Regions from separate parts of the Mycobacterium neumannii genome, predicted to be linked through region 1. Evidence: predicted binding sites of a transcription regulator. Region 1 holds the regulator's gene; the other holds the start of a gene.
What was found. The regulator HspR, encoded in region 1, represses chaperone genes until heat shock. The targets are predictions, from matches to a motif close to ANNTGAGTNNNNNNNACTCANNT.

Region 1 (16,206 bases):
GTTGATGGTGGCAGGCAGCACGGGTCTGGCGCCGCTGCGGGCACTGATCATGGATCTCACCCGTTACGGCGTCAATCCGCGGGTGCACCTGTTCTTCGGCGGACGGTATCCCTGCGACCTCTACGACCTTCGCACGCTGTGGGAGATCGCCTCACAGAATCCGTGGCTCTCGGTCACTCCCGTCTCGGAGTTCAACACCGACCCGCCGTGGGCCGCCGACTATCCCGATGTGCAACCGCCCCGGGGCCTGCACGTGCGACAGACCGGCATGCTGGCCGACGTGGTCACCCGCTACGGCAACTGGGGCGACCGGCAGATCCTGATCTGTGGCAGCCCGGCCATGGTGACGGCCACCAAGGCCGCCCTGATCGCCAAAGGAGCACCCGCCGAACGGATTCAGCACGATCCCCTGGCCTCCTGAAACTCGCGCGGCGGCCCCCGCAGCCGTACACTCCGGTCAAGATCAACGGTCGGGAGTCCAGATGGCGACGATGCGAGCCGCACGCATGCACGGGTACAAGCAGCCACTGCGGTTAGAGGAGATCCCCATACCCGACATCGAGCCGAACCAGGTGCTGATCAAGGTCGGTGGGGCAGGCATGTGCCGCACCGACTTTCAGCTCATCGACGGCTACTTCAGCTTGCCGATGCCGCTTCCGGTGACGCCCGGTCACGAGGTCGCGGGCACCGTCGACCGGATCGGCGCCGACGTGCCGGCTTCCGCGGGCCTGTCGGAGGGAACCCGCGCGGTGGTCTTCGGCCCCCTCGGCGACGGGTCATGCCGCCAGTGCCACCGCGGCAACGAACAGATCTGCAACCAGGGCCACTGGGTCGGCTTCGGTCCGCACGGCGGGTACGCGGAATACGTTCCGGTGGCGTACCAACAGGTGATACCCGTCGGAGCCGAGCTGTCGCCGGTCTCGCTGGCGCCACTGACCGATGCGGGTCTGACCCCATACCGCGGCCTGAAGAAGCTGCGCGCGGCGGGCGTGCTCGGGCCGGGAACGACGCTGGCGGTGATGGGTGTCGGCGGCCTCGGCGCCTACGCCGTCCAGTACGCCAAGCTGCTCGGTGCGGGTGCGACGGTGGTCGCCTTCGCCCGCAGCGACGAAAAGCTGGCGCTGGCAACCGAAAACGGCGCCGACCACACGATCAACACCAGGGGTAGGACCGACGACCAGGTGCGTGACGCGCTCGAGCAGGCCACCGGCAGGCGCGAGTTCGACGCGGTCATCGAGTGTGTCGGCGCCGAGGACAGCATCCGGTTGGCCTTCGCGCTGTTGGCCACCGAGGGTGCGGTCGCATCGGTGGGCCTGGTGGGCAACCGCGTCGACATCCCGTTGTTTCCTATCGTCGGCAGGGAGTACACGTTCTTCGGCTCGTTCTGGGGTAACTACACCGATCTCACCGAGGTCGTCGCGCTCGCCGAGGCCGGCAAGATCAAGGACAGCGTGACGCAGGTCCGCTTCGAAGACGTCAACGACCACATCGACGCGCTGGGCCGCGGCGATTTCGTCGGCCGCGCGGTGATCGTCTACGACTGAGCAGAGAATGTCTGGATTGTGCATCTGACGACGGTTTCGACGCTTCCAGCGTCGCCAGATTCACAACCCGGTCAGGCGCTCGTGGGACGATCGTCTTGTGGTTGACCTCGATGCCGTCACTCTCAGCGATCCGTCCTCGGACCTGACCGCGACGTTCGTCCCCGCCGCAGGCATGGTGGGCACGTCGTTGGCCGAGTCGGGTGACGAGTTCCTCGGTCAACGCCGCGGTCTGACCGCCTATGTGAACAACGGCAAGACGATGGGAATCCCGATCCTGTACCCGTGGGCGAACCGGTTGAGCGCCAACACCTACGAGGTCGACGGGTCCGTCGTCACCCTGACGCCGGGGGCAGGCGGCGTCCGGACCGATGAGCACGGCGCCCCGATCCACGGCGTGCTCGCCGCCTATCCCGGATGGGAGGTCAGCGACCGTACCGACAACGGCCTGACCGCTGTGCTCGACTACGGCGCCGACCCGCAACTGCTCGCGGCGTTTCCCTTCCCCCACGTGCTCACCCAGCACGTGACGCTCGACGATCGCAAGCTCACCATCGAGACCACCGTGACGCCCACCTCGTCGGTGTCCGTACCGCTGTGCTTCGGCTATCACCCCTACGTGAAGATTCCCGGTGTGCCGCGCGAGGAGTGGACGCTGAGCACCCCGGCGATGCGCCACCTGCCGGTGGACGACAAGGGCATACCCACCGGTGCTGACGAAGAGTGGTTGGGTGGTGAGCAGACCCTGATGGTCACCGCCTACGACGACGGTTTCGACCAGGTGCCCGAAGGGGCGGTGTTCACCCTCGCCGGAGGTGCGCGCCGCATCGACGTGACGTTCGAAACCGGTTATCCCGCAGCGCAACTCTTCGCGCCGCCCAACGATGACCTGATCGGCATCGAACCGATGGCGGCCCCGACGGACGCACTACGCAGAGGCGGATACCGAAAAGCGGCCCCCGGCAAGCCGGAGACCGCTCGGTTCTCGATCAGGATTCGTTGACGGAGGCTCTACTCCGCCTGGCGTCGCCGCCGGCCGGCTCCGGGCTGCCAGACCACGACCGCGGTGCTCTTGGGCATCACGGCGAGATCGCGGCGCGGCGACCCACGCAGCGCCTCGACTTCCTCGGTCAGCTCCCGGACCCGTGCCTGCAGCGCCTCGACCTGGTTGGTCAGCTCGATGATGCGCTTGATGCCCGCGAGGTTGACACCCTCGTCCTGGCTCAGCCGTTGCACCTCGCGGAGCAACTCGACGTCGTGCTGCGAGTAGCGCCTGCCGCCACCGGAGGTACGTTGCGGACGCACCAGCCCGAGCCGGTCATACGTGCGCAGCGTCTGGGCATGCATGCCGGCCAGCTCGGCGGCCACGGAGATCAGGAACGTACGGGCCTCGTCATTGGACCGCTTCGTAGCCATTACGCACCTGCCCATCCGGCCCGCGGATTGAAGCCGCTGGCCCGCTCCGCCTTCGCATAGGCCTCCAACGCCTCGGCCGCCTCGCCCTCCAGGTTCGGCGGCACCGCCACCTTCACTGTCACCAGCAGATCGCCGTGTCCGCCAGAGCGTTTCGGCACACCACGGCCGCGCACGCGCAAGATACGCCCGTCGGAGGTGCCCTTGGGCACACGCACGCCGACCTTGCCTTCCAATGTCGGCACCGAAAGCGTTGTGCCCAGAGCCAATTCGTGGAAGCTGACGGGTACGGTGACGGTCAGATCGTCGCCGTCACGGCCGAACACCTTGTCGGGCCTGACGTGAACGGTGACATACAGGTCACCCGACGGTGCGCCGCGCAGACCCGCTTCGCCCTGGCCGGCCAGCCGAATCCGTTGACCGTCCTCCACACCCGGCGGAATCCGCACGTTGATCGTGCGGGTGCGGGTGGTCACGCCGGTGCCCTTACAGTCCTGACAGGGGTGCTCGATGATCGACCCGCTGCCGCGACACTCGGTGCACGGCTCGGAGAATCCGAACGCACCCTGGTTGCGGTTGATCACCCCGGACCCGTTGCAGTTCGGGCAGACCTTCGGACTCGTACCGGGACGGGCGCCGCTGCCATGACAGTTCGTGCAGGGCGCGGGACTGGTGAGCCGCAACGGCATCGCCACACCCTTGGTGGCTTCCAGGAACGACAGCTCCGCCTCGGTCTCGAGGTCGTTGCCTCGACGCGGCCTGCTGGGTCGCGGCTGCTGTGCGCCGCGGCCGAAAAGCCCGCCGAACAGGTCGCCGATGTTCGCGCCGCCGGTCTGGCCGGCCGCGTCGAACAGGTCGTTCAGGTTGAACTCGACACCGTCGCCGCCGCCGAACCCGCCGTAGCCCCCACCGCCGCCGAAGCGGCCGCGGCCGAACCCGCCGTTGGCGAACAGCCGCCGGGTCTCGTCGTACTCCTTGCGCTTGGCCGGATCGGTGAGCACCTCCTTGGCCTCCGAGACGGCCTTGTACCGCTCCTCGGCGGCCGAGTTGCCCGGGTTGCGGTCGGGATGGTTCTCCGCGAGCAACTTTCGGGCCGCCCGCTTGATGTCCTGATCGCTGGCGTCAGAGGAGACGCCGAGCTCCTTGTAGAAGTCCTTCTCGACCCATTCACGCTGGGCCATACCGCGTCACCTCCTTCCGCTTCTGTAGGTCTATCGCAGTCTCACTTAGATTTTGCTGGTTGCCGACGAATCTCGTCGGATTCATCGTCGCCGATGAGTCGAAGGTGGCGCGGGATTCGCCGCTCTCGGCGATTCCGCGCCACCTCCTCGTCATTCGGCTTCGGCTTCCGGCGCACCGTCACCCGAGGCGGTGTCGCCGTCGTGGCCGGCGTCCCCGGGGACCGTGTCCACCACCCCGACCAGGGCGTGGCGCACGACTTGCTCGCCCACCTTGTACCCGCGTCGCATCACGGTGCCGAGGACGGGGTGAGTGCCCTCACCCTCGTGCTGGACGGCCTCGTGAAGTTCGGGGTCGAAGTCGTCGCCCTCGTCACCGAATCCCGAAAGACCCAGCCCCTCAAGGGTGTTGACCAACTTGTCGGCCATCGCCTTGAACGGACCGCTCTCCAGGTCGCCGTGACTTCGCGCGCGGTCGAGGTCATCGAGGATCGGCAACAGCTCCGAGATGACCGAAGCCTTCGCCCGGTCCGCGGCCACCTGCTGATCGCGCAACGCCCGCTTGCGGTAGTTCGTGAAATCGGCTTGGACCCGCTGCAGATCGGCGAGCAGTTCGGAGGCCTTGTCGGCCTCCTCCCCTGCCCCCGTCGCAGTGGGCTGCTCCGGCGCCGAGTCCGGCGCCGGATCCGGATCTGCTTCTCTCACTTCACCGGTGACGGGATCGATGCGCCGTTTGTCGGTGACGGTCACCGGCTCGTGCGGATCGTTTCCTGTCACTTGTTCTCCTTGTCAGATTCATCGTCGACGACCTCGGCGTCCACGACGTTGTCGTCCGCCGGACCGGCGTCCGCACCGCCGCTCGCCGCCTGCTCGGCCTGGGTGGCCTCGTAGATGGCCTGGCCGAGGGCCTGCGACTCGACGCCGAGCTTCTCCATGGCGGACTTGATCTCGCCGATGTCGGTGCCTTCCAGCGCCTTCTTGGCATCGGCGATCGCCGCGTCCACCTTGGTCAGCGTGTCCTCGGGGACCTTCGAACCACCTTCAGCACCACGCTGCTCGGAGACGAACTTCTCGGTCTGGTAGACCAGCGACTCGGCCTGGTTGCGGACGTCGGCCTCCTCGCGACGCTTGCGGTCCTCCTCGGCGTGCGCCTCGGCGTCCTTGACCATCCGATCGATCTCCTCCTTGGACAGGCCGGAGCCTTCCTGGATGCGGATCGTGTTCTCCTTGCCGGTGCCCTTGTCCGTCGCGGTCACGTGCACGATGCCGTTGGCGTCGATGTCGAAGGTGACCTCGATCTGGGGCACACCGCGCGGAGCCGGCGGGATTCCGGTCAGCTCGAAGCTGCCGAGCAGCTTGTTGTGCGCCGCGATCTCACGCTCACCCTGATAGACCTGAATCTGCACCGACGGCTGGTTGTCGTCGGCGGTGGTGAAGGTCTCCGACCGCTTGGTCGGGATCGTGGTGTTGCGCTCGATCAGCTTGGTCATCACGCCACCCTTGGTCTCGATACCGAGGGATAGCGGCGTGACATCAAGCAGCAGAACGTCTTTCACCTCACCCTTGAGCACGCCGGCCTGCAGGGCGGCGCCCACCGCGACGACCTCGTCCGGGTTGACGCCCTTGTTGGGCTCCTTGCCGCCGGTCATCTCCTTGACCAGATCCGACACCGCGGGCATGCGGGTCGAGCCGCCGACCAGCACCACGTGGTCGATGTCGGACACCGAGATACCGGCGTCCTTGACCACCTGCTGGAACGGCTGGCGGGTGCGGTCGAGCAGATCCTGGGTGATGCGCTGGAATTCGGCGCGGGTCAGCTGTTCGTCGAGGAACAGCGGGTTCTTGTCCGCGTCGACGGTGATGTAGGGCAGGTTGATCGAGGTGCTCTGGCTCGAGCTCAGCTCGATCTTGGCCTTCTCGGCGGCCTCACGCAGCCGCTGCATCGCCATCTTGTCCTTGGTCAGGTCGATGCCGGAGGTGCCCTTGAACTTGTCGACCAGCCACTCCACGATCCGGTCGTCCCAGTCGTCGCCGCCCAGGTGGTTGTCGCCACTGGTGGCGCGCACCTCGACGACGCCTTCGCCGATCTCGAGCAGCGAGACGTCGAACGTGCCGCCACCGAGGTCGAACACCAGGATGGTCTGCTCACTCTGACCCTTGTCCAGGCCGTAGGCCAGCGCTGCCGCAGTGGGCTCGTTCACGATCCGCAGCACGTTCATGCCGGCGATCTGCCCGGCCTCCTTGGTGGCCTGACGCTGAGCGTCGTTGAAGTAGGCGGGCACGGTGATGACGGCGTCGGTGATGTCCTCACCGAGGTAGCTCTCCGCGTCGCGCTTCAGCTTCTGCAGCGTTCGGGCGCTGATCTCCTGCGCCGTGTACTTCTTGTCGTCGATCTCCACGGACCAGTCGGTGCCCATGTGCCGCTTGACCGAACGGATGGTCCGGTCGACGTTGGTCACCGCCTGGTTCTTGGCGGGCTGGCCGACCAGCACCTCTCCGTTACGCGCGAACGCGACGACGGACGGCGTGGTGCGGGAGCCCTCGGAGTTCGCGACGACAACGGGATCGCCACCCTCCAGTACCGCGACGACGGAGTTGGTGGTCCCGAGGTCGATTCCGACCGCACGAGCCATGTTTGTTCCTCCTGAAATAGTCCTGCTAGATGTCCCGAGTGGGTGCACACTGCACTCAATCGGGCTGAGTGCACCGCACTCAAGCCTGCGCCGACCAACCCTAACCTGTCAACCAGACTTGAGCCTAGTTCACTCAACTGTCGAATCGGTCAACGGACCGCCTCGCGAGTTTGTTCCCTGGGCGTAGCGTCGATGTCGATGTGTCAGTACTGCGGCTGCCGCGACATGCCGCTCATCCGCGACTACATCTCCGAGCACGCCCACGTGCTCAACCTGGGCGGCGAGGCCGTCCGGGGCATCGACCGCGGCGACCTCGACACAGCGCGACAGCTTCTGGCGCAGCTGGCCGAGGAGCTGAGCACCCACTGGCGCGGCGAGGAGAACGGCCTGTTCAAGCCCCTCCTGCGCGTGGAGTTGTTCGCCGAGCACATCGCGCCCCTCATTCGCGAGCATCGTGAACTCGCCGACCTCCTCGCCTCCGTGGACCTGGCCCGCGAGACCGATCAGCAGGCCATCCGCGACGCCGTCGAGGACCTCTGGGAGCACACCCGCAAGGAAGAAGACGGGATCTTCCCGGCGTCGATCACCGAATTGGACGGCGACGACTGGGATGCCGCGATCGCGGCGTGGCACGAGGCCCATCCCGGCCGGGAGATGGTCAAGTGGGGCGTGTGACGGTCGCCCGTCCCTAAGGTGGAGGAATGACCGCCGCACAACGGGAACGCGCCGCCCTCGTCGAGACCATGCGCGAGGTCGGACCCGACGCCCCCACCCTGTGTGGGGACTGGACCACCCGGGACCTCGCCGCGCACCTGGTGGTACGCGAGCGCAGGCTCGACGCCACCCCGGGGATCATGCTCCCGGCACTGGCCGGATACACCGACAAAGTGCAACGGCGGACCGCGCAGACCGACTGGGAGGAACTGCTCGACAAGGTCGCCTCCGGCCCGCCGCTGTACTCGCCGTTCAAACTGCTCGACCCGGTGGCCAACATGGGCGAGATGTACATCCATCACGAAGACGTCCGGCGCGCGCAATCCGGTTGGGAGCCAAGACCTCTGGACGACAGCACGGTCAACGCCCTGACGCGTTCGCTGCCGCTGATGGCGAAGATGACGCTGGCGAAGGCGCCCGCGCGGATGACGCTGAAGACACCGCAGGGCAAGGTGCTGGCCACGGTCGGAAAGGGTCAACCACTGACCATCGTCGGCGAAGCGCAGGAACTGCTGCTGTTCATCTCCGGTCGCGACGAAGTGCGCCTGGACTTCGACGGCGACCCGGCGACCGTCGAGGCGGTGCGCGGAAACCGTCGCGGCCTGTGATCTGTTGGTCGTATCTAAGCTGGCGTCCGTGAGCGCATCGGTGGATTTCCGGGTTTTCGTCGAACCGCAGCAGGGCGCGTCGTACGCCGACCAGCTCGCCGTCGCGCGAGCCGCCGAAGATCTGGGCTTCTCCGCGTTCTTCCGATCCGATCATCACCTGGCCATGAGCGGTGAGGGCCTGCCGGGCCCGACCGACTCCTGGGTCACGCTGGCAGGTATCGCGCGCGAGACCTCCACGATCCGGCTGGGAACGATGGTGACCTCCGCGACATTCCGATATCCGGGCCCACTTGCGATATCGGTCGCCCAGGTCGACGAGATGAGCGGGGGCCGAGTCGAATTCGGCCTCGGCGCGGGCTGGTTCGAGGCCGAACACCAGGCGTACGCGATCCCGTTCCCGTCGCTTGGCGAACGATTCGACCGGCTCACCGAACAGCTGCAGATCATCACCGGTCTGTGGACGACGCCGCAGGGTGAGACGTTCGACTACTCCGGCCGGCATTACACCGTCGTCGACTCTCCCGGCCTGCCCAAGCCCGTGCAGTCACCGCACCCGCCGGTGATCATCGGCGGCCAGGGCGCCAAGCGAACGCCGGCGCTAGCGGCGAAATACGCCACCGAGTTCAATGTCCCGTTCGTAGGACTGGACGCGGTCAAGACCCAGTTCGAGCGCGTCGCCGCGGCCGTGTCCGATGCTGGGCGTCCCGCCGATTCGATGACGTACTCCGCGGCGTTCGTGCTGTGCGCCGGCCGCGACGACGGCGAGATCGCCCGCAGGGCGGCCGCGATCGGCCGCGAGGTCGACGAGTTGCGGAGCAACTCCCCGACGGTCGGCACGGCCACCGAGATCGCCGACAAGCTGGGACCTTTCCTCCAGGCCGGCGTGCAACGCATATACCTGCAGGTTCTCGATATGTCAGACCTCGCCCACCTGGAGTTCGTCGCCCGCGAGGTGCTTCCGCAGTTTCGCTGAGCGGGCGCACACGGGCCCGCGGCCCTACGATCAGTGGCCGTGCCCGGCGGCAACAGCAACGACCACGACCGCGGTGGGGACCCGCCGCAGCCCTGGTACAACCGCACGCCGGAAGTCGTCGGCGCAAGCCTGCTCGGCCTGGTCGCGATCGGGCTCCTGGTGTTGGCGGTCTCCTTCGTTGCCGGCCGGTCCAGCGAGCCGCCCCAGGCGCCGCTGAACTACGTGGAGCCGACGTTCACCACGACCGAGACCCAGACGGCCACCACCGCGACCACCGGAACGGTCACCAGCACCAGCCCTCCCGAGACGACGGAGATCAACGACCCGCCGCCCTCGGAAACGACGACTTCCGGCAGTGAGACGACCTCGAGCAGTGAGACGACGACAACCAGCGAGCGGCCGCCCACCAGCGAGGCTGACGAGGACCGGACCACGACCCGCACGACGCGCCGACCCCGGACGAATGTGACGCGCACGCTCTATCCGTACCCCTGAGCGCCTACTATCGGTGGCCGTGGCGCGATACGGACCTCCCGACCCGAACCATCCGGACAACGAACCGACGGCGTACATCAATTACGGCGACGGCGGCCCCGGCGTGCCGCCCGAGGAGCCGGTGCCCTGGTACCGCAAGCCCGCTGCGCTGGTCGCGTTCGGCGCGATCGGTGCCCTGTTCGTCGCCCTGATCGTGTGGGGGCTGGCCAGTCTGATCAGCGGTAATGACTCCACGACCGAACCCACGTCGCTGACGCCGCTGACGACGACGGCGCGGACCACCGCACCCGCCACCACGACGGTGTCTCCCCAGACCGTGACCGAGACCATCACCGCGCCACCGGTGGCGCCCACCACCACGGAGCCGACCACCACAACGACCACCACGACGACGACCACTGCGCCGCCGACGACGACGATCATCACCACCGAAACCGAGACGGAAACGGTGACCGAGACGGTGACGGAGACGCCGGCTCCATAGTCGGTGCCGCGCAAAGGGCCGGGCAAGCTGCCGCTGCGCCGACTTCTCGTTTATCCGCCGCTTCGCCGAGAGATTTGCGATGATCACTTCGGAAATTGACGGCGTAGGAGATATCGGGGGATGGCCAGTCCGTCCAGTGAGATCGCCGATCGGTGTGGGTCGTGTGGCCATGACCTCCGCGCCGGAGCGCGCTTCTGCGACGCCTGCGGAGCCCGGGTTACCCCGCAGCAGCCCGTCGGTGAACGCAAGCAAGTAACGGTGCTGTTTGCCGACGTTGTCGCCTCGATGCAACTCGCGGCGCGGCTCGATGCCGAGCGCCTGCAAGAGATCATGCATGAGCTGTTCAACCGCGCTGGGGCGGTGGTGCAGCGCTACCAGGGAACCGTAGACAAGTTCACCGGCGACGGCTTGATGGCATTGTTCGGCGCTCCAAGGGCTCTCGAAGATCACGCACTGCGGGCCTGCATCGCAGCGCTTGAGATCCAGTTGGCAGCCCGAGAGCTCGCGACGGAAGTGCGAAATCGGGACGGCGTCGCACTGCGTCTGCGTGTCGGCCTGAATTCCGGTGATGTCATCGCTGGTGAAGTCGGTTCGGGCCCAGGCAGTTACACGGCAATCGGTCATCCCGTCGGAATGGCTCAACGAATGGAGGCGGCCGCTGCGCCGGACACCGTGTTGTGTTCTTTGTCGACGGCCCAGCTCGTCGAAGACGCAGTGCGGCTCGGCCCGCCCCATGCGATCGCGGTTAAAGGCAGCGACAAACCGGTGACCGCACGAGAGCTCCTCACCGTTGAAACCGACCAGACTGTATTGGGCCGCAACGAAGGACTGATGCTCGGCCGCCACGCCGAGCTGGATCGACTACAGAACCTCTTCGCGGCGCGACGGGGATCGCTGGTCGGAATCGTCGGCGGCCCCGGCGTCGGGAAAAGCCGGCTCATCCGGGAGTTCGGCGCGGTCGTGGCCAACGAAGGCGCCCGAGTGGTCGTCGCTCGCTGCGAAGCACACACCACACAGCTCGCGTTCCGTGCAGTGACGCGGTTGCTGCGCGCCATGTTCGACGTCGAGGCACAGAGTGATGCCGACGCTCGCAAGCACATTCTGGCGACGTGCGCGGGACTCGAGCCTGATTCGATGGACGCACAAATACTTTTCGACGCGGTAGGGATCTCGGACCCCAAAGCAACTGTTCTGCACATCGGTGTCGACGGACGGCGGCGAAGACTGGCCGAAGTGATGGGCTCTGCGGTGCAGGCGCATTCGGGCAGATTTCTGTTCGTTCTTGACGACGCGCACTGGATCGACGAGCCCAGCGACGCTATCCTCGCTGATTTCGCTGGCAGACTCGCGGAAACGACGTCGATGTTGGTGACAACCTACCGTCCCGAGTTCCATGGTGCGTTACACCGCCATTCTCAGCACAAGCTGACACTGGAGCCGCTGACGAAGTCGAAATCTTTGGAGCTGCTAGGCCAGCTTCTGGGCACTGACCCGTCGCTTGCGGGTGTCGCGAAGCGGATCGCCGACGCAGCGGCCGGTTACCCGTTCTTCATAGAGGAAATCGTTCGTGACCTCGCCGGTCGCGGGGCACTGACCGGAAACCGGGGAAGTTATCGCCTGATCGCGGATACCGGCAAAATATCCGTTCCTGCAACGGTTCAGGCCGTGCTCGCGGCTCGAATCGACCGCTTGTCCGCCGACGCCAAGGCGATTCTGAATTCGGCGGCCGTGATCGGTGGCCGGTTCGACATCGACACCCTCCGGGTACTGCGCGCAGATGCGGTAACACCGGGCTTGGCTGAGCTGGTGGCTGCCGAAATGATCGACCAGACGGAATTCGTTCCGCAGCAACGCTATTGTTTCCACCATCCGCTGGTGCGCGCGGTCGCCTACGACTCGCAGCTGAGCGCAACCCGCTGCCGAGCGCATCGTCGACTTGCGGCCGCCATCGAAGCACGCGACCCAAGTGCCGCCGACGAAAATGCGGCACTGATCGCGACCCATTTCGAAGCGGCGGGCGAGTTCTCGAGTGCGTATCAGTGGCATATGCGAGCGTCGGAATGGCTCCGGCCGCGGGATCTGGCAGCGGCACGGATGGGATGGGAGAACGCGCGTCGCATCGCAGATCGACTGCCCGACAACGACAGTGACGTCATAGCAATGCGCGTCGCGCCCCGGACGATGCTGATGTCGACACTACTGTACGTCGGCGATGCCTCCGATACCGATGAGCGGTATGAAGACTTTCGTGATCTGGCGATGGCGGAGGGCGACCTGAAGTCGCTCGCTCTCGGTACGGCCGGGCGGATGTTCTCGCTGACGGTCAACGACTTCCGCGTCTCTGATGCAGCGGCGATGTTGCCACACCTGGATGCATTAGCATCCAGTGTCGAGCTCGATGCCGCGACGCGTGGAATCATATTGAACGCAATAGCCTTTACCCAATTCGCAAGTTGCGAGTTCGATGCTGCTCTGCAAACAGTCACCGAAATCGTCAACCTCCTACCAGACGCGCCGGCCGTTGAAGTCGCCCCCGCCGTAGCACTTCGTGGGGTGATCGAGGCGTGTCTAGGTGAGTCCGAGACGGGCCGACGGCACCTCGAAGAAGGGTATCGGCAAGCGCGCTCGCTGCCTCCCATGAACTATGCGTCGGTGCAGGTTTATCGGGCGGTCATGGTGACGCTCGGCCTCTGCGAAGCAGGCCATTTGGTTGATAACACACATGATGCGCTCAGTCGCGCGAAGGCGTTCGGGGATGCCTGCGGCATCGTCATCGCGCAATGGACCTACGGCACGGTATTGCTGCGCGCGGGCGAGGAACACCGCGGGAAGGCAATAGATGCGCTCCGCAAAGCGCGGGCGGGCATCAACAAGTACCGGGTTGCGGTAGTCGGATTGACCACGATCGGCAGAGATCTCGCCATGGATGCCGCGGGGCAGGGGAAACTGGACCAAGCGATCAGTGAGCTCCGAGTTGTCCGGGCGCAGAGCAAAGGGTGTTCACCGGTTTTCGGTGTAGTCGCGCAAGAAGCTCTAGTCGAGCTCCTGGTCGAGCGAGGAACAGCAGATGACCTCGCCGAGGCACATCGAATCGTCGCTCAGTGGTACGACGAACGCCCCGGTGCGCCTGCTCTCGATTTGTGGTGGATGAAGTCGCGCACCCTACTGGCGAAGGTCGAAGACCGCTCGGCTGACTACGTGGATCTCGCGGGCCGGTACCTCGAGTTGTGCGAAACGTTAGACGCGCGAGGCAGACTGGCAGAAGCACAGCGGTTAGCGGGCGAATCGACTACGCGGGCTGAGACGGTGTAGAGATGGCCACAATCTTGGCATACACATCCCCCGCGCTGGGGCACATGATGCCGATCAGCGCACTCTGCATTGAGTTGTCGCGCCGCGGCCACACCATCCATCTCCGCACGCTGTCCAACGTGGTTCACATGGCTACACGTCTGGGTTTCGACACCGCCCCGATCGACCCCCGCATCGAGAGCATCCCGCTCGGCGACGGCGACACGACCGATCCTCGCCGAGCCCTACAGGTCAGTGTCGCGGCCTTCGGTCGACGCGCCGCGCACGAAGTCACCGACCTCGCCGCCGCGGTCGATGGCGTCAAGCCCGACGCGCTACTGATCGATGTGAATTGCTGGGGGGCGCGCTCGGCAGCCGAGGCCGGTGAAATCTCATGGGCGTGCTTCTCGCCGTACACACCGCCTATGCGGTCCCGCGGAGTGCCGCCCTTCGGGTTAGGCCTCAAACCGATGCAAGGAATCGTCGGCCGGGCGCGTGATTCGGTGATAGAAGCAGTAGTCACTAAATCCATCGAAAAGGTGATGCTGCCGTCGATCAACAGCATCCGTGCCGATGTAGGCCTACCACCGGTGACGACGACCGACGAGTACCTGCGTCGGGCACCGCTGATGTTTGTCGCCTCTGGCAAGCCGTTCCAGTATGAGCAGACCGATTGGGGTGAAGCGGTCCACATGATCGGGCCCTGCGCACTCGACCCTGCCCCGGACGCCAGTGCCGACTGGACGGAGTCGATCGACCAGCCGCTAATCCTCGTCGCGACGTCGTCGGAAGCGCAGGCCGACACCGACCTCGTTGCGACAGCTCTTGTGGCGTTAGCCGATGAGCCGGTGCATGTGGTGGCTACCGTCCCGACTGGACCGCCGAAGAACATGAGCATTCCGCCGAACGCGACGGTGTGCGGAATGGTCCCTCACAAAGCAGTCCTGGACCGAGCCGTGTGCGCAATCACGCACGGCGGAATGGGTGTGACACAGAAGGCACTCCAGCACGGCGTACCGGTGTGCGCAGTGCCCTTCGGACGCGATCAGTTCGAGGTTGCAAGGCGCGTCGAAGTGGCGAGATGCGGCACGCGACTGCCCGCGAAGAAGTTGTCAGCAGCACGGCTCCGCCTCAAAGTTCGCGAAGCCATGGCGATGACCGCCGGTGCCAAGCGGGTCGCAGCGGGATTCGCGGCCACCGGGGGAACATCGTTCGGCGCCGACCTGTTCGAGCAACGAATACTCGGCGGCTCCGGTCGTTGACGCTCTCACCGCCCGCGCGCGGCGTAACCGGCCACCAACGCCTCTGCGCTGCGGACCGCCGCCCGGCACGCCCTGGTGGTGAACGGGTCGTTCAACGGATGTTCCGCGCGCCTGCGCCAGCGCTGTGCGGCCGCGAACGCCGCGCGCGGCCCGTCGTACGGGTTGTCCGGCTGCAGTCCGAGCCTGCTGGCCGCGTCGGTACCCGAACCGCCGATCATCCGGCGCAGCGAGGCCATCTCGTCGTCGTTCAAGGTCGTTGGCCGCGAACGTAACTGGCTCAGTAGTCGGAGCTCTTCGAACGCGTGCGTGTCCGCGAGCAGCGGGTCGATATCGGCCAGTATGTAGGGCGTCGCGTAGATCGGGTTGGCCTGCACGAACTGCCGTAGCGACAGCAACGCCGTGTGCGCCTTGAGCAGATCCGACCGCTGCCCGAACTGCTGATCGATGACCTCCCGCAACGCCACCAGTCCGCTGCGCTCCAACAATTCGTCGGCCAGCGCCACCGAATCGCTGACACCGGCGCGCAGCACCGCGATCGAAATGCGGATCCCGAACATGCCGAACCGGTCCAGCAGTGCCGCCCGCGTCGCCGCATCCACCGGCAACTGGCTGTCGTCGCGCACGAAGCGGTCCACCGACAGCATCGCCTTGGTCAGCTCGGCGGCGTCCACCCCGGCCAACTTCTCCAGCGCGACGAACTCGCTCTGCCGCAGCGTGCGTGCCGTCAACGCCAGCAGGCCGGACACCGGAACCACCGCCTGACACGTCCCGGTCCGCTCCATCTCGGCGGTGAACCGCGTCGCGACGTCCTTGGCCGACAGCATCGCATCGATGCGGCCTGCCCCGATCTCGTCGGCGCGAGAGGCCACGCCGATCACGCCCAACGCGCCCGCGGAACCGCCGACCAGCTCGCCGATCTGCTTGAGCAGCGCGATATCGGCGGCGTTCAGCGTCCGCAACAGAAAGACCACCGCATCGACCCTTGGCACCCCGTCCCCGGGTACGAGCAGGCGCAGAGTGCGCTCCGAGACATCGCGGGACAACGACGACGTACCCGGAGTGTCGATGATCGTGGTGTCGATCAGCTCGGCCGCCGGCCACTCCACATCGAGGTCGACGATGTCCTCGGGGTCGAGCGTGGCGAAGTCGAACGTCAGCCCGCCCTCGTTGGGATCGCGCCCGATCGGCACGTTGGATCGCCTGCCGCCGCGATGATTCGCGGTCACCTTCGGTGTGGGACCGTGCCGGAACCACGTCACGATCCGGGTGGCCTCAGTGGCGTCGGTCGGCGCAATGTCCTCGCCCACAAGCGCATTCACCAACGTAGACTTGCCCGCCTTGAGCGTGCCGGCCAGCGCGATCCGGATCGGCTGGTTGAGCCGACCGCCGATACGTTCGAGCTCGTTGTGCACATCGGGGCGATGAGCATATGCAGGATCGGCGTGGTACGCCTGGATGGTTCCACCCAGGATCGCGCGTACCTGGTCGCTCGTGCTCATCTCGCGCTGCCCACCAATGCTCCTGGCTGCCCTCCGGCGTTCGGCGATGGCCAAGAGTCCAGCTTAGGCACCGCCGCGGCTACGTGGTCCCGACGGGTTCAGGCACGGATTCGGG
Region 2 (16,206 bases), on a different contig from region 1:
GCGATGGGCCGCGAAGCGAGGACTTCGGCGTGCCTGCGTGCCTCGGCCAACAACTCCTCGGGTGGACACACCTTCCAGGCCAGACCCATCCGGTGCGCCTCGGCCGCGTCCACCCATTCCGACGACATCAGCAGCCATGCGGCGTTCTGCCGACCGATCAGCCGCGGCAACAAATACGACGACGCCGCCTCGGGCGCCACACCCAGGCTCGTGAACGGCGTCTTGAGCCGCGCGTCGGCCGACATGAAGACCAAGTCGGCGTAGCCGAGGATCGTCGCCCCGATGCCGACGCCGACGCCGTTGACGGCACAGATCAGCGGTTTGGGGAAATCGGCGAGCGCGTCGATCATCGTGGTGAAGTGGCTGCCCTGTTCGTTGAACGCGGGATCGGTGATGCGCCTTTGCATCTCGTTGAGATCGTTGCCCGCGCTGAACGCGCGTCCCTCCCCGGTCAGCAGGACGACCGCGACCTCGTCGTCGGCGGCCGCCTCCCTCAGCGCGGTCGCGGTCGCGAGGTACAACTCCTCGTTGAACGCGTTGAGCACGTCCGGCCGGTTCAGGGTAAGCGTGCGAATCCGGTTGTCGTCGGCAATCCGCAGGGTCGTTTCAGCCACCGCAGCAGATTAAGCGTTAGCCGTTGCTGTAGACCCGGGTGGGTGCGACGAGTACCACGGTGCGGCGCTGCTCTGCCATCACGCGGTCGTATTCCGCCCAGTCGTCGTGGGTTCCGCCCGCGGCTTGGAACACCTCCCGCAGTAGCAGCCGCAACCTGTCGGGGCCGGTGAGCCACGGTTGAGGATCGTCGGGACCGGCGAGCTCGGCGTCGCCCTCGACGGTCGCCCACTGCCACCCGCGGCGGAAGGTCACCGCCAGTTGCGGGCGCGCACGAAGGTTGGCCAGCTTGACCTTGCCGTAGGTGACGAAGCCGAGCACCGGTGCCCCGGTGTCCGGATGTGTCAGCTTGCCGACGTTGACGAGTGAGGCCTGAATGGTGGCGTCGGCGCGCAACGTCGACACCACGGCCAGCCCACTCTCGGCCGCGGCCAGCGCGATGGCATCGTCGAGTGTGGTCATGACTCTCCTTGCACCGTAGAGGAGTTCGCGAAGGGCGTCCGGTACACGTAGCGGCTGGTCGGGACCGTGTCGACGTCGCGGTTCGCGCCGAATGCCGACGTGCTGGCCACCATGCGCTCCATGCGTCTGCGCAACTCGTCGTCATCGTCCGCGCCGAAGAACGCGTGCAGATCGGATAGCGCGGCGGAGGGGAACAGCTCCTCGACGATCGCCGAGACCGGCGGTGCGCCCGGCGTGAGGGCCCGCACGACGGCGTTCTGCGTATAGCCGAACGTGGACTGGGTTTCGATGGCCACGGGTGTGTGGTCGATGTGCCAGCGGGTCAACCAGGTCGCCTCGTCCAGGTCGGCGGGCCTGCGCAGCAGCGCGACGTTGGCGAATCCCTCCGTCCGCTCCCCCGGCGCGCTGTCCGGCGGGGCTATCGGGACCGATTCGGTGACCAGGTAAGCCGCCACGTCCTCGACCTCCTGCCGGAGTCTGGCCAGGGCTGCGGTGACCTGATCGCCGTAATGCTGCTGGGCCCAGAGGCTGACGAAGCCGACCACCGGTGGATCCAGCGTGGTGAGGGTCATCAGCGAGTCGCGGACCACCCCGTCGCGCACGTTCAGCGTCAGACCCGGAGGGTCAAGGCTCAGCAGATCCGGGACGACCTGGCCGTGCAGACGCGCACACCAGGCGTCGTCGGCGTTGGCCCGGCGCAGCGTGATGACGACTTTCTCCACGACGGGAACCTACCGCGTCTCAGCCGTCAGGCTTCCAACCGTTCGCGGATGCGGGTCAGTCGCTGCCTGAGCTCGTTCTCGTCGATAACACCTCGGGCGACCAGCGAGTGCGCCAGCGCCACCAGTTGGTTCTCGGGATAGGGCAACTGGGCGTAGCGCGTCGCCGTCAAGACGTCCTCTTCGTCTCGGCGCGCTTTGAAGTCGGGAATGTCGGCCTCGCATGCGGCCCGGTCGAGCGCGTCGCAGAGCCCGTCCAGGCTGGTCTTCCACGGCGGCACAGGGTTTTCCACCCCGTACTTCGCCGCCATCCGGGACCAGACCTGATTGCGTTCGACGATCTCTTCGAGCGGTGCGACCGTGGTCTGTTCGATACCGGGATCCGGTGTGCCGCTCATGCTTCCGAGGCCGGGTGGACGGCCGGCCGGGTGTCCGTGATGACGTTGGTGGTGACGCCCGGCTTGGGCAGGGCGACGCCGATCAGACAGTCCCGCGTGACGATTTCGGCGAGTTGCTCCCCGGTCCAATCCTCGGTGCCCTCTGGACGCATGGGCATCACCATGAAGCGGTGCTTCTGATTGGAATCCTGCACGCGAACGGTCACCTCGTCGGGCAGATACAAACCGAACTCCGCCAGCACCTGACGCGGCCAGCGCACCATCCGTCTGCGGTAGTTGGGTGTGCGGTACCACTCCGGTGAGTTGCCCAGGATCGGGCGCGGATAGCAGGAGCACAGCGCGCACACGATCACGTTGTGCACGTCGGGTGTGTCGGCGAGGATCTCGAAAGCCGTGAAGTCGCTGGGTGTTCCGAACCCGGTCGGCTCCATCCAGTCCACTCCGACCTCCTTGCTGGCGGTCATGGGTTCGGCCAGCGCGAGCGCTTTGAACTCGGGATCCAGCCACGCCCTGGCGACGAGCGTAGCCGCGGGCGTCGGGCCGATCTGTTCGGCGAACTCGGTGAAGCGGCGATGCTCCTCGGCGGTGAAGATGCCCTTCTCGATGCACAGTTCGCGCAACGCGATCTCGAGGACCTCGAAGTCGGTGATCTCGTCGACCATCGGCGCCACGGTGCGATCGTGATCGTGATCGTGGTGTGTCATGAAGCGGCCTCCAGCCAGTGCTCGGGGATCTCGGTCTGTATGACGTCGTCGCCGGTGCCGGTGTAGCCGTGCCACAACTCCGACATGTTGAACCGCACGACGTAGAACCATTCCGGTTGGGCAGGGCGGTCCCAGGTTTCGTCCTCGGCCGCCGGACTTTCGTAGGCGACGGTCGCGATCTCACCGCGTGCGCCGCGTACGTATTCGGGTGTGCGGGTGTAGAAGATCACCGGTAATTCACGCACGACCACCGCATCGCCGACCTTGAACTTGGGTTCATCGGCCTGCCCGGCATAGACCTGCGGGTCGCCTTTGCCCACCGCGTGTTTATGGTGGGCATTGCGCTTGACGTCTGCTCCGTCGCCTTCGAACTTCGGCTTGGCTTCCAACTTCTTGCCCGCCAGCCCACCCTCGTAGCGGGCCTTGACCTCTGCCATCCGCTCACTTAACTCGGTCAGGCCGATGTGGTGCTTCTCGACGAGCACGCGGGCGACGGCCAACAGCCAGCGGCCGTAGTACGGCAGCCCCAGATACTCGGCTCGGCCCACATCGACGTTGCCGATACGGCGGCGCTCCTCGGAAAGCCAGATGCCGCGCCAGGCCAGCACTTCGCAGATGACATAGGTCATGTGCTCCCAGAGTTCGTACTGCTTGTTCTCGTACTTCATGGGCGCATCCGGTTCCCCGCCGACATCGTGGACGGGTTTCAGATATGCGGTGATCCGGTTGTGATCGAGCAGATCCGGCGTCGGCGCATCCGGTAGTTCGGGATAGGCCGATTTCAACCGGGCCACCAGATCGAGTTGTGCTGCTCGCTCGGCCGCGGTGCTCATGACGATTCCCTTCGTTGCCCTGGCCGAGCCACCGTCGACGTGCACGGATCAACTCGGTGGTTCTCATGAGACGGGGTGCTCGTAATACGGAACGGCGGGCCGGCATCGGTTGTCGATTCGCGCGCGACAGCGGTATGCGCCACCGGCACCTCCGATGCTGTCGCCCCACCCCGTCGGCTGACTCTAACGCCCCACCCGCGTCGGCGCAGGCGAATCGACGACACCGACCACGTCTCGCCGGTAACGGGTTTGTGCTGTGGCACATGAGGTTTGAGCTCGCGGTGCCGGGCTGCCCGGCGGTGGCCGGTTACATCCCCGCAACATCGATAAATTGACGCGTGTGATGTCCCTGCGATGCCGCGCGGAAGCGTCAGAATGAGTACGTGAGCACCCGCAGCAGGGTCATCGATGCCCTCCGTCCGACCATGCCCGAACCGTGGGCGGTGGTCAGAAGCCTGCTCGGGGTGTTGGCGATGGCCTCGATCGCGCTGCTGTGGGACTCCGGGGCCACCGCGGTCTGGGCCGCCGGCGCGGGTGCGGTCGCCGGCGCCGTGGCCCTGCAGGACAGTCCCGGCGGGCGGATCGCCCGAGTGCTCATCGTCGCCGTGCAAATGGGCGCGGCCGTTTTCTTCGGGTCCTTGCTCTCCTCGTTCGACGTCGTGTTCATCGTCGTGCTGGCGCTGTGGTGCTTCGGGGCCGGTCTGCAGTGGGCCGTCGGGAACAACGCGGGCATGGTGGCGGCCGCGGGCGGAGCGCTGTTCGTGATCGCGCCGCCGCTGTCTCCGTCGGTGTCGTCCGTCCTCGTCCCGACCGCCCTGACGATCGTCGCCGGTGCCCTGCAGGCGGGGTTGATCGCGCTCTGGCCGCCGCAGCGATGGCGCACTCAACGCGAGGCGCTCGCCGACGCATACGACGCGTTGGCCACGGATGCGCGTCAGCTCGCCCACGATGCGGAGACACCTGCCGGTGCGACGCTGAAGCCGTCGTTGCGCGATGCGTTCATCGACACCCAGGCGGGCCGACGACCCGAGGCGTACCGAGGTGGGCACCGGTTGCCCGAACGGATCATGGCGACGCTGCGCATGCTGCGCGGCACCCCGGTCGGCGACCGCGACGACGTCTCCCGGGTGCTGGCGGCAGCGGCCGAGGTCCTCGACGCGATCGCCGATCACACCCACGTCGCGCGGCGTAACGCCGAGCACGGTCTGGTCCGGCTGGACGCCGCGGCGGCCGCACTGGACGAGCCGGAAAGCCCTGAGGTAAAACGGCTTTCCCAGCAACTGCATGAAGCGGCGGAGTTGCGGTTTCCCGATCTGTATCGGCCCGACCTGATCAGCCCCGCGCGCGGGGCGCTGACCTCCGTCCGTTCCCACATGAGCTTGACGTCACCGCTGTTCCGTCACGCCGTCCGGCTGTCCTCGGCGGTCGCGCTCGCCGCGGGCGCGGACCGACTCGCTCCCGTGGCGCACGGCTACTGGATCGCGCTGACTGTGCTCATGGTGCTGCGCCCGGAGACCGCTCACACCTATACGCGCTGCATCGGTCGGCTTGCGGGCATAGCGACGGGGGTCGTCGTCGCGTCGGTGATCGTGATGGTGGCCCATCCCACCGGTCTGGTCGCCGCCGCACTTGCCACGCTGGGCCTCGCCGCGACGTATGCCGCGACCAGGACGGGATACATCGCCACCAGCGCGGCCGTGGCTGCTTCTGTCGTGTTCTTCCTCGAAATCGACGCCATCACCTCCGGTGCGACGCTCGAGGACCGGTTGTTCTCGATCGTCGTCGGCGGCGGGCTCGCGGTCCTGGCGCACGTCGCGTTGCCCGACCACGCGCTGACCCGGCTGCATCACCGCGCCGGGGAGCTCCTCAAAACCGAAATCGATTACGCCGCAACGGTGGTCAGGGCTTATGTCCATCCCCTCGATCGTCCGGCCGACGCGGTGTCATCGGCGTGGCAACACGCGTACCGCGCCCGCGCCGGCTTCGAAGCCGCGTCGGGTGCGACCCGGATGGAGTCCCGCGAGCTGCGCCGGTGGCTGCGGTCGTACCGCACCGCGCTGAACGCCGTCACCATTTCGTGCACCGCGCTGGAGGCCAACCTGCCGAACCGGCCGCCACCCACGTTGACTCCTGAGTTCGTCGCCGCTGTCGACGATTTCGTCGATGCGCTGCGAGGGGCGCCGCCCAATCCGGGGACACCGTGGACGGTGGACATCGCGGCCGTGACGGCCGCCTATCAGCAGGTCCGCGAGAAGGCCGAGGGGCTACCCGGTGACAACGGGGCCGCCCGCGTGCTGGTCGCCGAGATCGGCGCGATCACCCGTGCCTTGTCGGGGATCGCCGCTATCCGCGAGCCCACTTCGGCTCGATGAACACACCCTCGGCTTCCACTGTCACACCCTCGTCGTCGGCGAGATAGCCCGTCGCATAGGACTTGATGCCTTCGGACCTCGTGGTCGTCGCCTCGGCGTGCAACCGCCCGAGGCGCGTCGGGCGCAGATACCGCAGGGTGATGGTTCCGGTGAACCGGGGGTTGATCGAGTTGGCGGCGACCTCGCCGAGGATGTGGTCGAGGATCAGCGCCGAGATCCCGCCGTGCACATGTCCCGGCGGGCCCTCGTAGGCGGCGCCGAGTTCGAAGTCGGCGTACACGGTTCCGTCCTCAGCGTGCTCGATGGTCAACGGTGGTGCGATCGGGTTGCGCAGTCCAATCACCGGGTTCCCCCACGGCAGCCGGTCTCCGCCGGTGGTGAAGCGCACGCCGAAGGGTCCGTCGATCTGCCGTGATCGCAGAGCAGCTGTCGCGCCGTCGATCTTCTCGCGGATCGCCGCGACCGTGTCGGCGTCCATTTCGGTGCGGATCGTCGCGTCGATCAACTGTCGGACCGATTCGGCGAGCGGGCCGTAGACACCACGCAGCCGGTCGATCTCCGCTGCGGACACGTCGCCGATGTCGGTGAACTCCACCACGCAAGAACTAGAACACGTTGCAGTGCGGGTTGTCGAATCACTCGTCGCCTTGCGCTGGAGCCGCAGAAGATGCTCGGGAGCTGCGCGGGTGAATTATCGTGCCGTTCATGAGCATCGCGCTCGGCGACGAGACCTACTACGACCTCGGGTCGTATCACCGGCCGATTGACACCCCGTCGCCGCAGGCGCAGGTGTGGTTCGACCGCGGAATGGTATGGAGTTACGCGTTCAACCACGAGGAAGCGATCCGCTGCTTCGAGCGGGCACTCGCACTGGACCCGGGGTTGGGGATCGCCCGCTGGGGCATCGCGTACGCGGTAGGGCCGAACTACAACAAGGGTTGGGATGCCTTCGATCCCGTCGATGCGGCCGCGTCCCTGGCACGCGCGAGGATGGAGTTGCGACTGGCCGGCGACCATCGCGCATCACCGGTCGAGCGCGGGCTGATCGCCGCGCTGCAGACCCGTTTCCCCACCGACGACCCCGACGACACCCAGGCGCTCGAAGCCGGTGGCGCACAGTACGCCGACTCGATGGCGGCGCTGGCGCAGGCCCACCCCGACGACGTCGATGTGCAGGCACTGGCTGCCGACGCACTGGTGAACGTGACGGCATGGGCGTTGTGGGACACCAGAACCGGTGAGCCCGCGCCGGGCTCGCGTGTGGTGGCGGCCAAACGGATCCTCGACGGCGCGTTGGCCACCGCGGCGGGCCGTAGCCATCCTGGCGTCTTGCACCTCTATGTACACACGATGGAGATGTCGGCGGCCCCGCAGGATGCGCTGCCCGCCGCGGACCTGCTGCGCGATCTGGTGCCCGACGCCGGCCACCTGCAGCACATGCCCAGCCACATCGACGTGCTGTGCGGCAACTACCGCGACTCGGTGGTGGCCAATCAGGCGGCCATACACGTGGACCGAAGGTTCGTCGAACACGAGGGGCCACTGAACTTCTACTCCCTGTACCGGGCGCACAACCTGCACTTCGTGGTGTATTCGGCGATGTTCGAAGGCAATTCACGCGCCGCGTTCGCCGCCGCCGATGAGCTGGCCGCCCAGCTCAGCCCCGAACTGCTGGCGATCGAGTCTCCGCCGATGGCCGACTGGCTCGAAGCGTTCGTGCCGTTGCGCACCCATGTGATGGTGAGGTTCGGCCGCTGGGCCGACCTGATAGCCCAACCCCTGCCCGAGGACGCGCAGCTGTACTGCAGCACCGTCGCAACCATCCACTACGGACGCGGCGTCGCGCACGCCGCCACGGGCAACCTGGAACAAGCCCGCGCCGAACGCGAGGCGTTCGCCGAAGCCTACGACCGCATACCCGAGAGCCGATACCTGTTCAACAACACCGTGATCGACATCCTGGCGATCGCCGCCAAGATGCTTGACGGTGAGATCGCTTACCGCGCCGAAGATTACGAGACCGCATTCGCGCATCTGCGGCGGGCGATCGAACTCGACGACGCGCTGCCGTACGACGAACCCTGGGGCTGGATGCAGCCGACCCGCCACGCCTACGGTGCGCTCCTGCTCGAACAGGGTCGCGTCGAGGAGGCCGCCGCGGTCTATGCCGCCGACCTCGGACTCGATCCCACGCTGCCCCGGCCGTGCCAGCATCCGAACAACGTGTGGAGCCTGCACGGCTATCACGAATGCCTGCAGCGGCTGGGCCGAGACGCCGAGGCGGCGATCATCGGTCAACAGCTCACCCTCGCAGCGGCGCGCGCCGACGTCGTTGTCCGCGCGTCCTGCGCCTGTCGGCTGGACGTGCCCCCGGCCTGCTGCGACTGATCCGTAGACTCCGACGTGTGGCCATCAGCGATGACGATCTCGCCCGCCTCGGCCGCTGCGTAGAGCTGGCGCGTGAAGCGCTGGAAGGCGGCGACGAGCCGTTCGGCTCCCTTCTCGTCGACGACGCAGGACGCACACTGTTCGAGGACCGCAACCGCGTCAAGGACGGGGACCGCACGCGCCATCCGGAGTTCGCGATCGCGCGCTGGGCGGCGGCCAACCTGACACCGCAGGAGCGGGCCGCCGCCACCGTCTACACCTCCGGCGAGCACTGCCCGATGTGCGCGGCGGCCCACGCCTGGGTCGGGCTCGGCCGCATCGTGTACGCCGCTTCGTCGGAGCAGTTGACAAGATGGCTGGGCGAATGGGGGGCGCCGCCACCGCCGGTGGTGTCGCTACCGATCACCACGATCGCCCCCGACATCGAGGTGGACGGGCCCGCCGAGCAGTTCAGCGAGGCGATGAAGACCCTCTACGAAGCGAAGTTCAAGCCATGACGGATTTCTCGCACTCCGCGGCCGTCTCCGAACCGGGCTGGGTCGAGCACGTGATCTGGTGGCATGTCTACCCGCTCGGCTTCGTCGGCGCGCATCCCGCCGACCCGCCGCCGGGGCCGGACGAGCATCGGCTGCTGCGCATCCTCGACTGGCTTGACCACGCGATCGAACTCGGCGCCTCCGGGCTCGCGCTGGGGCCGATCTTCTCCTCACGAACACACGGCTACGACACCACCGACCACCTCCACATCGACCCGCGACTCGGCGGCGACGACGACTTCGACACGGTGGTCGAAGAGGCACGCCGCCGCGGACTTCGGATCCTGCTCGACGGCGTCTTCAACCATGTCGGAACCGATTTCGCCCACACCGAGTGGCTGCGCACGCGAGGCGACGGTGTCGACGTGTTCGAGGGACACGGCGACCTCGTGGCGCTGGACCACGACAACCCGGCGGTGACTGACTACGTCGTCGACGTGATGACGCACTGGCTGCGGCGCGGCGCCGACGGATGGCGCCTCGACGCGGCCTACGCGGTCCCCGACCAGTTCTGGGCCGGAGTGCTCCCACGCGTTCGCGAACAGTTCCCCGACGCGTACTTCCTCGCCGAAATCATCCACGGCGACTACGCGCACCGGGTGCGTGAATCCGGCTTCGACTCGGTGACCCAGTACGAACTGTGGAAGGCCGCGTGGAGCGCGCTCAACGACGGCAACTTTCACGAGCTGGACTGGGCGCTGGTGCGGCACAATGAGTTTCTGGACACCTTCGTGCCCACGACCTTCATCGGCAACCACGATGTCACCCGGATCGCCAGCCAACTCGACGACATCCGCCACCTCGACCACGCCTTGGTGCTGCAGATGACGACCGGTGGTACGCCGAGTATCTACGCCGGGGACGAGTTCGCGTTCCAGGGGATCAAAGAGGAACGGTTCGGCGGCGACGACGCGGTGCGCCCCGAATTCGCGACTCCCCCGCTCGACGTCGACGAACACGGCGCCGACGTCTTCCGGTTGCACAAGTTCCTGATCGGGTTGCGCCGACGCCACGCGTGGCTGCACACGGCGCGCACCTCGCCGCTGCTGTTGACCAACCGCCAGTACGTGTACCAGAGCCGCGCCGGAGCCGAGTCGCTGATCGTCGCGCTCAACATCGGCGACGAACCGCTGGCGATCTCGCTGCCCGACCTGGGATTCGATCGGGCGGAAGTCCTCGCGGGCTCGGGCGCACCGCCGTCCGAGGTCGTCACCACCTACGAGGTCGGGCCGCACGGCTGGCTGGTCATCGCTCCTCGCTGAGCAGTTCGACGGTCAGCGGATCGGGTTCGCCGTCGTAGTACTTCGTCAACACGCGGCTGAAGAGCGCCTCGTCATCGGGGTCCTCGGCGGCGCGGCTGAACAACGTCATCGACGAGCGGACCTTGAGGTTGTCCGGCCACCCGAACAAGCCGTCGGCCGACGGTTGGTCACTGCGGGCGACCAGGCCCGCGCACTCCCGCAGGCGCGGACCGAGCACGTCATGGGCGAGGTACGCCCGAGCTTCGGCGAGGGACCCGATCCCGTACCGCTGCGCGGTCGGGCTCCTACCCAGCCCGCGCAATTGGGGGAACACGAACCAGATCCAATGGCTGCGTTTGCGGCCGGCGCGCAGTTCGTCGAGCACCGTGGCGTACACGCGTTCCTGGGCGTCCACGAAGCGCTGCAGGTCGAACGGGTCGCCGGATGCCGATCTGTCTTTCGCCATGTCATCGGCCAGTCTGACAAGCTAACCTGTGCGATTCAATGACGACTATGAGCGGCACGCCGACCGAGGCGCCAAGATGACGCGCCGTCGCGTCCCACATCCGCGGGACCTGGCGCCGCTGCTGCAGTTCAAGAAGCCCCAGCTGAACGCGACGCACCGCAGGCTGGCGTCGGCGCTGACGATCGAGGACCTGCGCCGCATCGCCAAGCGACGGACTCCGAAGGCGGCGTTCGATTACACCGACGGCGCCGCCGAGGACGAGCTGTCACTGGCTCGTGCGCGACAAGCTTTCCGCGACATCGAGTTTCACCCCACCATCCTTCGTGACGTGTCGAGCGTCGACACCAGCGCGACGGTGCTCGGCGGTCCCGTCGCGCAACCGTTCGGCATCGCGCCCACCGGCTTCACCCGGCTGATGCACACCGCGGGCGAGACCGCAGGCGCCCGTGCCGCCGCGCGGGCCGGCATCCCGTTTGCGCTCTCGACGCTGGGCACCGCATCGATCGAAGACGTCAAACAGGCTAACCCGCACGGACGCAACTGGTTTCAGCTGTACATGTGGAAGGACCGGGAGCGGTCGATGGCCCTCGTCGAACGGGCCGCCGCCGCAGGGTACGACACGCTGCTCGCCACCGTCGACGTGCCGGTCGCCGGGGCGCGCCACCGCGACACCCGCAACGGCATGTCGATCCCGCCGACGCTGACGCTGCGAACGGTGCTCGACGCCATTCCCCACCCGCGCTGGTGGTTCGACCTGCTCACCACAGAACCGTTGTCTTTCGCGTCGCTGGACCGATGGCCGGGCACTGTGGCCGAGTATCTCGACACCATGTTCGACCCCACGGTGAACTTCGACGATCTGGTGTGGATCAAGAAGCAGTGGCCGAACAAGTTGGTGGTCAAGGGAATCCAGACGCTCGACGACGCCAGGGCCGTCGCCGAACTGGGAGTGGACGGCATCGTGCTGTCCAATCACGGTGGCCGCCAACTCGACCGCGCGCCGGTGCCATTCCATCTGCTGCCCAGCGTCGCCGCCGAGCTCGGCGACACGACCGAGATTCTGCTGGACACCGGGGTGATGTCCGGCGCCGACATCGTCGCTGCCATTGCGCTCGGTGCGCGCTTCGTGCTGGTGGGTCGTGCCTACCTCTACGGGCTCATGGCCGGCGGCGAAGCGGGTGTCGACCGGGCCGTCGAGATCCTTACGCAGCAGGTCAGGCGGACAATGCAGCTACTCGGGGTGAGGTCGCTGAGCGAGCTGGGGCCGCGGCACGTCACGCAGCTGCATCGGCTGCGGCCCGGCGTGGCGGACCCGCCGCGCGACTTCGCCTGAGTCACTCTGACCACACAGGTCACAGCCGGTTTTCGGTGTTCGTGAGTCCCCGCTGAGTCGTAATCGTTAGCCAACCGCGATGTGGCAACCGCATGTCGGGTCGACATTGGCGGCGCGAGTACGTGTTTCATTACCCACGCACAGCAAACGGCAATTGCTTGTGGAAGCGATGAAAGGTGGGTTGGTTGCCGTTATGAAGATTCTGGAGAGGTGCCGGGGTACCGGTACAAAACTGTTTCGCCGAATGGCGGTGGCGGCGTTCGCCGTGGCGGCGCTGCCCGGGCTGATCGGCTTCGCCGGGGGTTCGGCCACTGCCGGAGCGTTCTCGCGGCCCGGGTTGCCCGTCGAGTATCTCGACGTGTTCTCCCCCGCGATGAACCGCAATATCAAGGTCCAGTTCCAGGGCGGTGGGCCGCATGCGGTGTACCTGCTCGACGGCCTGCGCGCCCAGGACGACTTCAACGGTTGGGACATCAACACCCCGGCCTTCGAGTGGTACTACCAGTCCGGGCTCTCGGTCGTCATGCCGGTCGGCGGACAGTCGAGCTTCTACACCGACTGGTACCAGCCGTCGCGGGGTAACGGCCAGGACTACACCTACAAATGGGAGACGTTCCTGACCCAGGAACTCCCGGCGTGGCTGGAAGCCAACAGGGGCGTGTCGCAGAACGGCAATGCCGTGGTGGGTATTTCGATGGCCGGCAGCAGCGCGCTGACGTACGCGATCTATCACCCGCAGAAGTTCATCTACGCCGCTTCGCTGTCGGGCTTCCTCAACCCGTCCGAGGGCTGGTGGCCGATGCTGATCGGTCTCGCCATGCAAGACGCGGGTGGGTACAACGCCGAGAGCATGTGGGGTCCGTCATCGGATCCGGCGTGGAAGCGCAACGACCCGATGATCAACATCAACCAGTTGGTGGCCAACAACACCCGCATCTGGATCTACTGCGGCACCGGTACGCCGTCGGATCTCGATGGCGGCGCGGCCGGCCAGAACCTGATGGCGGCCCAGTTCCTCGAAGGCTTCACGTTGCGGACCAACGTCACCTTCAAGGACAACTATGTCGCGGCGGGTGGCACCAACGGGGTGTTCAACTTCCCGGCACAGGGGACTCACAGCTGGGGCTACTGGGGTCAGCAGCTGGAGATGATGAAGCCTGACATCCAGCGGGTGCTGGGTGCACAGGCCAGTGCGTAACCGCACCGCGTAGATCCACCCACACAGGGAGCCTGCCGTTTACCCCGAACGGCAGGCTTCCTGCCGTCTCGGGGGTGTTTCGCGGTGCGCGTACACCGCGCGACGGGTGAGGGAACAAACCAGGTCACCCCAAGGTTGAGCGCAACAGACTCAAACTTTGGAGGATTGATGGCTGAAGCCAAGACTGTTCCGGTCTTGTTCCTGAGCGAGTCGATCGTGCTGCCCGGGATGGTGGTGCCGATCGAGCTCGACGAGGCCGCGCGCGCCGCGGTCGACGCCGCCCGCGCGAGCGAGTCCGGAGAACTGCTGATCGCTCCCCGCCTCGAGGACCGTTATCCCTCGCACGGGGTGCTGGCTTCGATCGTGCAGATTGGGCGCATGGTCGGTGGACCCGCCGCGGTGGTGCGGGGCGAGAGCCGTGCCCACATCGGCGCCGGCGCCACCGGACCCGGCGCGGCGCTGTGGGTCGAGGTGACCGTGGTCGACGAATCCGAGGTCACCGAGGAGGCCTTCAAGCTCGCGGCCGAGTACAAGAAGCTGCTGCTGGCGATGCTGCAGCGGCGTGAAGCCTGGCAGATCATCGATTTCGTCAACCAGCTCTCCGATCCGTCGGCGCTGGCCGACACCGCGGGCTACGCGTCGTACCTGACCCAGGTTCAGAAGCGTCAGCTGCTCGAGACGCCGGACGTGGTTGAGCGGTTGCGTGCGCTGATCGAGTGGACGGGTGCTCAGTTGGCCGAGGTCGAGGTCAACGAGAAGATCGCCGAAGACGTCCGTGAGGGCATGGAGAAGACGCAGAAGGAATTTTTGCTGCGCCAGCAGCTCAACGCCATCCGCAAGGAGCTCGGCGAGGACGAACCCGACGGCTCCGACGACTATCGCGGCCGCATCGAGGCCGCGGACCTGCCAGAGAAGGTGCGCGAGGCCGCGCTGCGCGAGGTCGGCAAGCTCGAGCGCGCAAGTGATCAGAGCCCGGAGAGCGGTTGGATCCGCACCTGGCTGGACACCGTGCTCGACCTGCCGTGGAACGTCCACACCGAGGACTCCGCCGATTTGAGGACGGCGCGGGAGATCCTGGACGCCGATCACCACGGCCTCGAGGACGTCAAGGACCGCATCGTCGAGTACCTGGCTGTGCGGGCGCGCCGCGCCCAGCGCGGGTTGCAGGTCGTCGGCGGCCGCGGTTCTGGCGCGGTGATGGTGCTGGCCGGTCCCCCCGGTGTCGGCAAGACCTCGCTGGGTGAGAGCGTCGCACGCGCGTTGGGCCGCAAGTTCGTTCGCGTTGCCCTCGGTGGCGTGCGCGACGAGGCCGAGATCCGCGGCCACCGGCGCACCTACGTCGGTGCGCTGCCCGGTCGCATCGTGCGTGCCATCGGCGAGGCCGGTTCGATGAACCCTGTGGTGCTGCTCGACGAGATCGACAAGGTCGGCTCCGACTTCCGCGGGGACCCCGCGGCGGCGCTGCTGGAGGTCCTGGACCCGGCGCAGAACCACACGTTCCGCGACCACTACCTGGACCTGGATCTGGACCTGTCGGACGTGGTGTTCCTGGCGACGGCCAACGTCATCGAGAACATCCCGTCGGCCCTGCTGGACCGCATGGAACTGGTGCAGATCGACGGCTACACCGAGGACGACAAGGTCGCCATCGCCCGCGACTTCCTGCTGCCCCGGCAGCGCGAGCGGGCGGCGCTGACCGAGGACGAGGTGATCGTCACCGAGGCGGCGCTGCGCAAGATCGCCGCGGACTACACCCGCGAGCCGGGGGTGCGCCAGTTCGAGCGGCTGCTGGCCAAGGCGCTGCGCAAGGTGACGACGAAGCTGGCTGCCGGCGACATCACCAGCCTGACCGTCGACGAGCCGGATCTCGTTGAGTACCTGGGGCGTCCGCGCTTCCTGCCGGAATCTGCCGAGCGCACGGCGGTGCCGGGGGTGGCCACCGGGTTGGCGGTCACCGGCCTCGGCGGCGATGTGCTCTACATCGAGGCCGGGGCGACCGACGGTGAGCCCGGGTTGCAACTGACCGGGCAGCTGGGCGAGGTCATGAAGGAGTCCGCGCAGATTGCGCTGTCCTACGTGCGCTCGCATGCCGAGCAGTTGGGCGTCGACCCCAAGCTTCTGGACCGTCGCATCCACGTGCACGTGCCCGCGGGCGCCGTGCCGAAGGACGGTCCGTCGGCGGGCGTGACGATGGTCACCGCGCTGGTGTCGATGGCCACCGGTCGTCAGGTCCGTGCGGACGTCGGGATGACCGGCGAGGTCACGCTGAACGGTCGAGTGTTGCCCATCGGCGGCGTCAAGCAGAAGCTGCTCGCGGCGCAACGGGCCGGGCTGTCAACGGTTTTCATCCCGCAGCGTAACGAGCCCGACCTGGATGACGTCCCGGCCGACGTGCTTGACGCGCTGGAGGTCAAGCCGATGACCGACGTTGCCGACATCGTCGCGCAGGCTCTGCAGCCCGCAGAGGTAGCGGCCACCGCGGCCGCCTGACCGCAGGACCGCGCTCGGGGTCGTGATCGATCGCAGGTCACGACCCTGAGCGATACCGTCGTCGTATGGCGTACGACGAGGACCTGGCTCACCGCATTCGCGAACTGCTCAGCGGCGAACAAGGAGTCGAGGAGAAGGCCATGTTCGGTGGGTTGGCCTTCTTGATCGGCGGCAACATGGCGTTGGCCGCCAGCGGTCAAGGCGGCCTGATGGTGCGGGTGCCGCCCGACGACACCGCGAAGCTGTTGTCGCGCGAACACGTCGCACCGATGGTGATGGCGGGCAGAGAGATGCGCGGATGGCTGCGCGTGGACGGCGCAGGGCTGGTCACCAAGCGGCAACTGCGACCGTGGGTCATCCGCGGGACCAACTATGCCAAGAGTTTGCCCCCGAAAGAGCGCGGGTACGCCAGCCGACGTGGACGCCGCAGCACGTAAGAAGCTGGTCAAGCGCC

Region 2: a site for HspR is predicted at 13,396-13,418, ahead of lon (endopeptidase La). Genes of this name have one in related genera too.

What each region holds. Positions count from the first base shown of each region.
Region 1 covers NZ_NKCO01000021.1:2,274-18,479, reverse strand. The annotation lists gene CEX88_RS20490 (FAD-binding oxidoreductase) at 1-421, shown strand, start outside; gene CEX88_RS20485 (NAD(P)-dependent alcohol dehydrogenase) at 483-1,544, shown strand; gene CEX88_RS20480 (aldose 1-epimerase) at 1,642-2,544, shown strand; gene CEX88_RS20475 (heat shock protein transcriptional repressor HspR) at 2,553-2,957, opposite strand; gene dnaJ (molecular chaperone DnaJ) at 2,957-4,135, opposite strand; gene grpE (nucleotide exchange factor GrpE) at 4,286-4,909, opposite strand; gene dnaK (molecular chaperone DnaK) at 4,906-6,765, opposite strand; gene CEX88_RS20455 (hemerythrin domain-containing protein) at 6,964-7,440, shown strand; gene CEX88_RS20450 (TIGR03085 family metal-binding protein) at 7,467-8,087, shown strand; gene CEX88_RS20445 (LLM class F420-dependent oxidoreductase) at 8,128-9,060, shown strand; gene CEX88_RS20440 (hypothetical protein) at 9,100-9,555, shown strand; gene CEX88_RS20435 (hypothetical protein) at 9,575-10,039, shown strand; gene CEX88_RS20430 (ATP-binding protein) at 10,160-13,351, shown strand; gene CEX88_RS20425 (glycosyltransferase) at 13,354-14,592, shown strand; gene CEX88_RS20420 (dynamin-like GTPase family protein) at 14,598-16,091, opposite strand; gene CEX88_RS20415 (dynamin family protein) at 16,171-16,206, opposite strand, start outside.
Region 2 covers NZ_NKCO01000008.1:49,499-65,704, forward strand. The annotation lists gene CEX88_RS11680 (enoyl-CoA hydratase/isomerase family protein) at 1-614, opposite strand, end outside; gene CEX88_RS11685 (TIGR03618 family F420-dependent PPOX class oxidoreductase) at 631-1,074, opposite strand; gene CEX88_RS11690 (EthD domain-containing protein) at 1,071-1,796, opposite strand; gene CEX88_RS11695 (thiocyanate hydrolase) at 1,823-2,191, opposite strand; gene scnC (thiocyanate hydrolase subunit gamma) at 2,188-2,895, opposite strand; gene CEX88_RS11705 (SH3-like domain-containing protein) at 2,892-3,728, opposite strand; gene CEX88_RS11710 (FUSC family protein) at 4,154-6,100, shown strand; gene CEX88_RS11715 (PaaI family thioesterase) at 6,072-6,698, opposite strand; gene CEX88_RS11720 (tetratricopeptide repeat protein) at 6,806-8,488, shown strand; gene CEX88_RS11725 (nucleoside deaminase) at 8,506-8,985, shown strand; gene CEX88_RS11730 (alpha-amylase family protein) at 8,982-10,286, shown strand; gene CEX88_RS11735 (DUF1810 domain-containing protein) at 10,270-10,731, opposite strand; gene CEX88_RS11740 (alpha-hydroxy acid oxidase) at 10,808-12,064, shown strand; gene CEX88_RS11745 (esterase family protein) at 12,258-13,262, shown strand; gene lon (endopeptidase La) at 13,431-15,752, shown strand; gene CEX88_RS11755 (TfoX/Sxy family protein) at 15,818-16,189, shown strand; gene CEX88_RS11760 (HhH-GDP family DNA glycosylase) at 16,125-16,206, shown strand, end outside.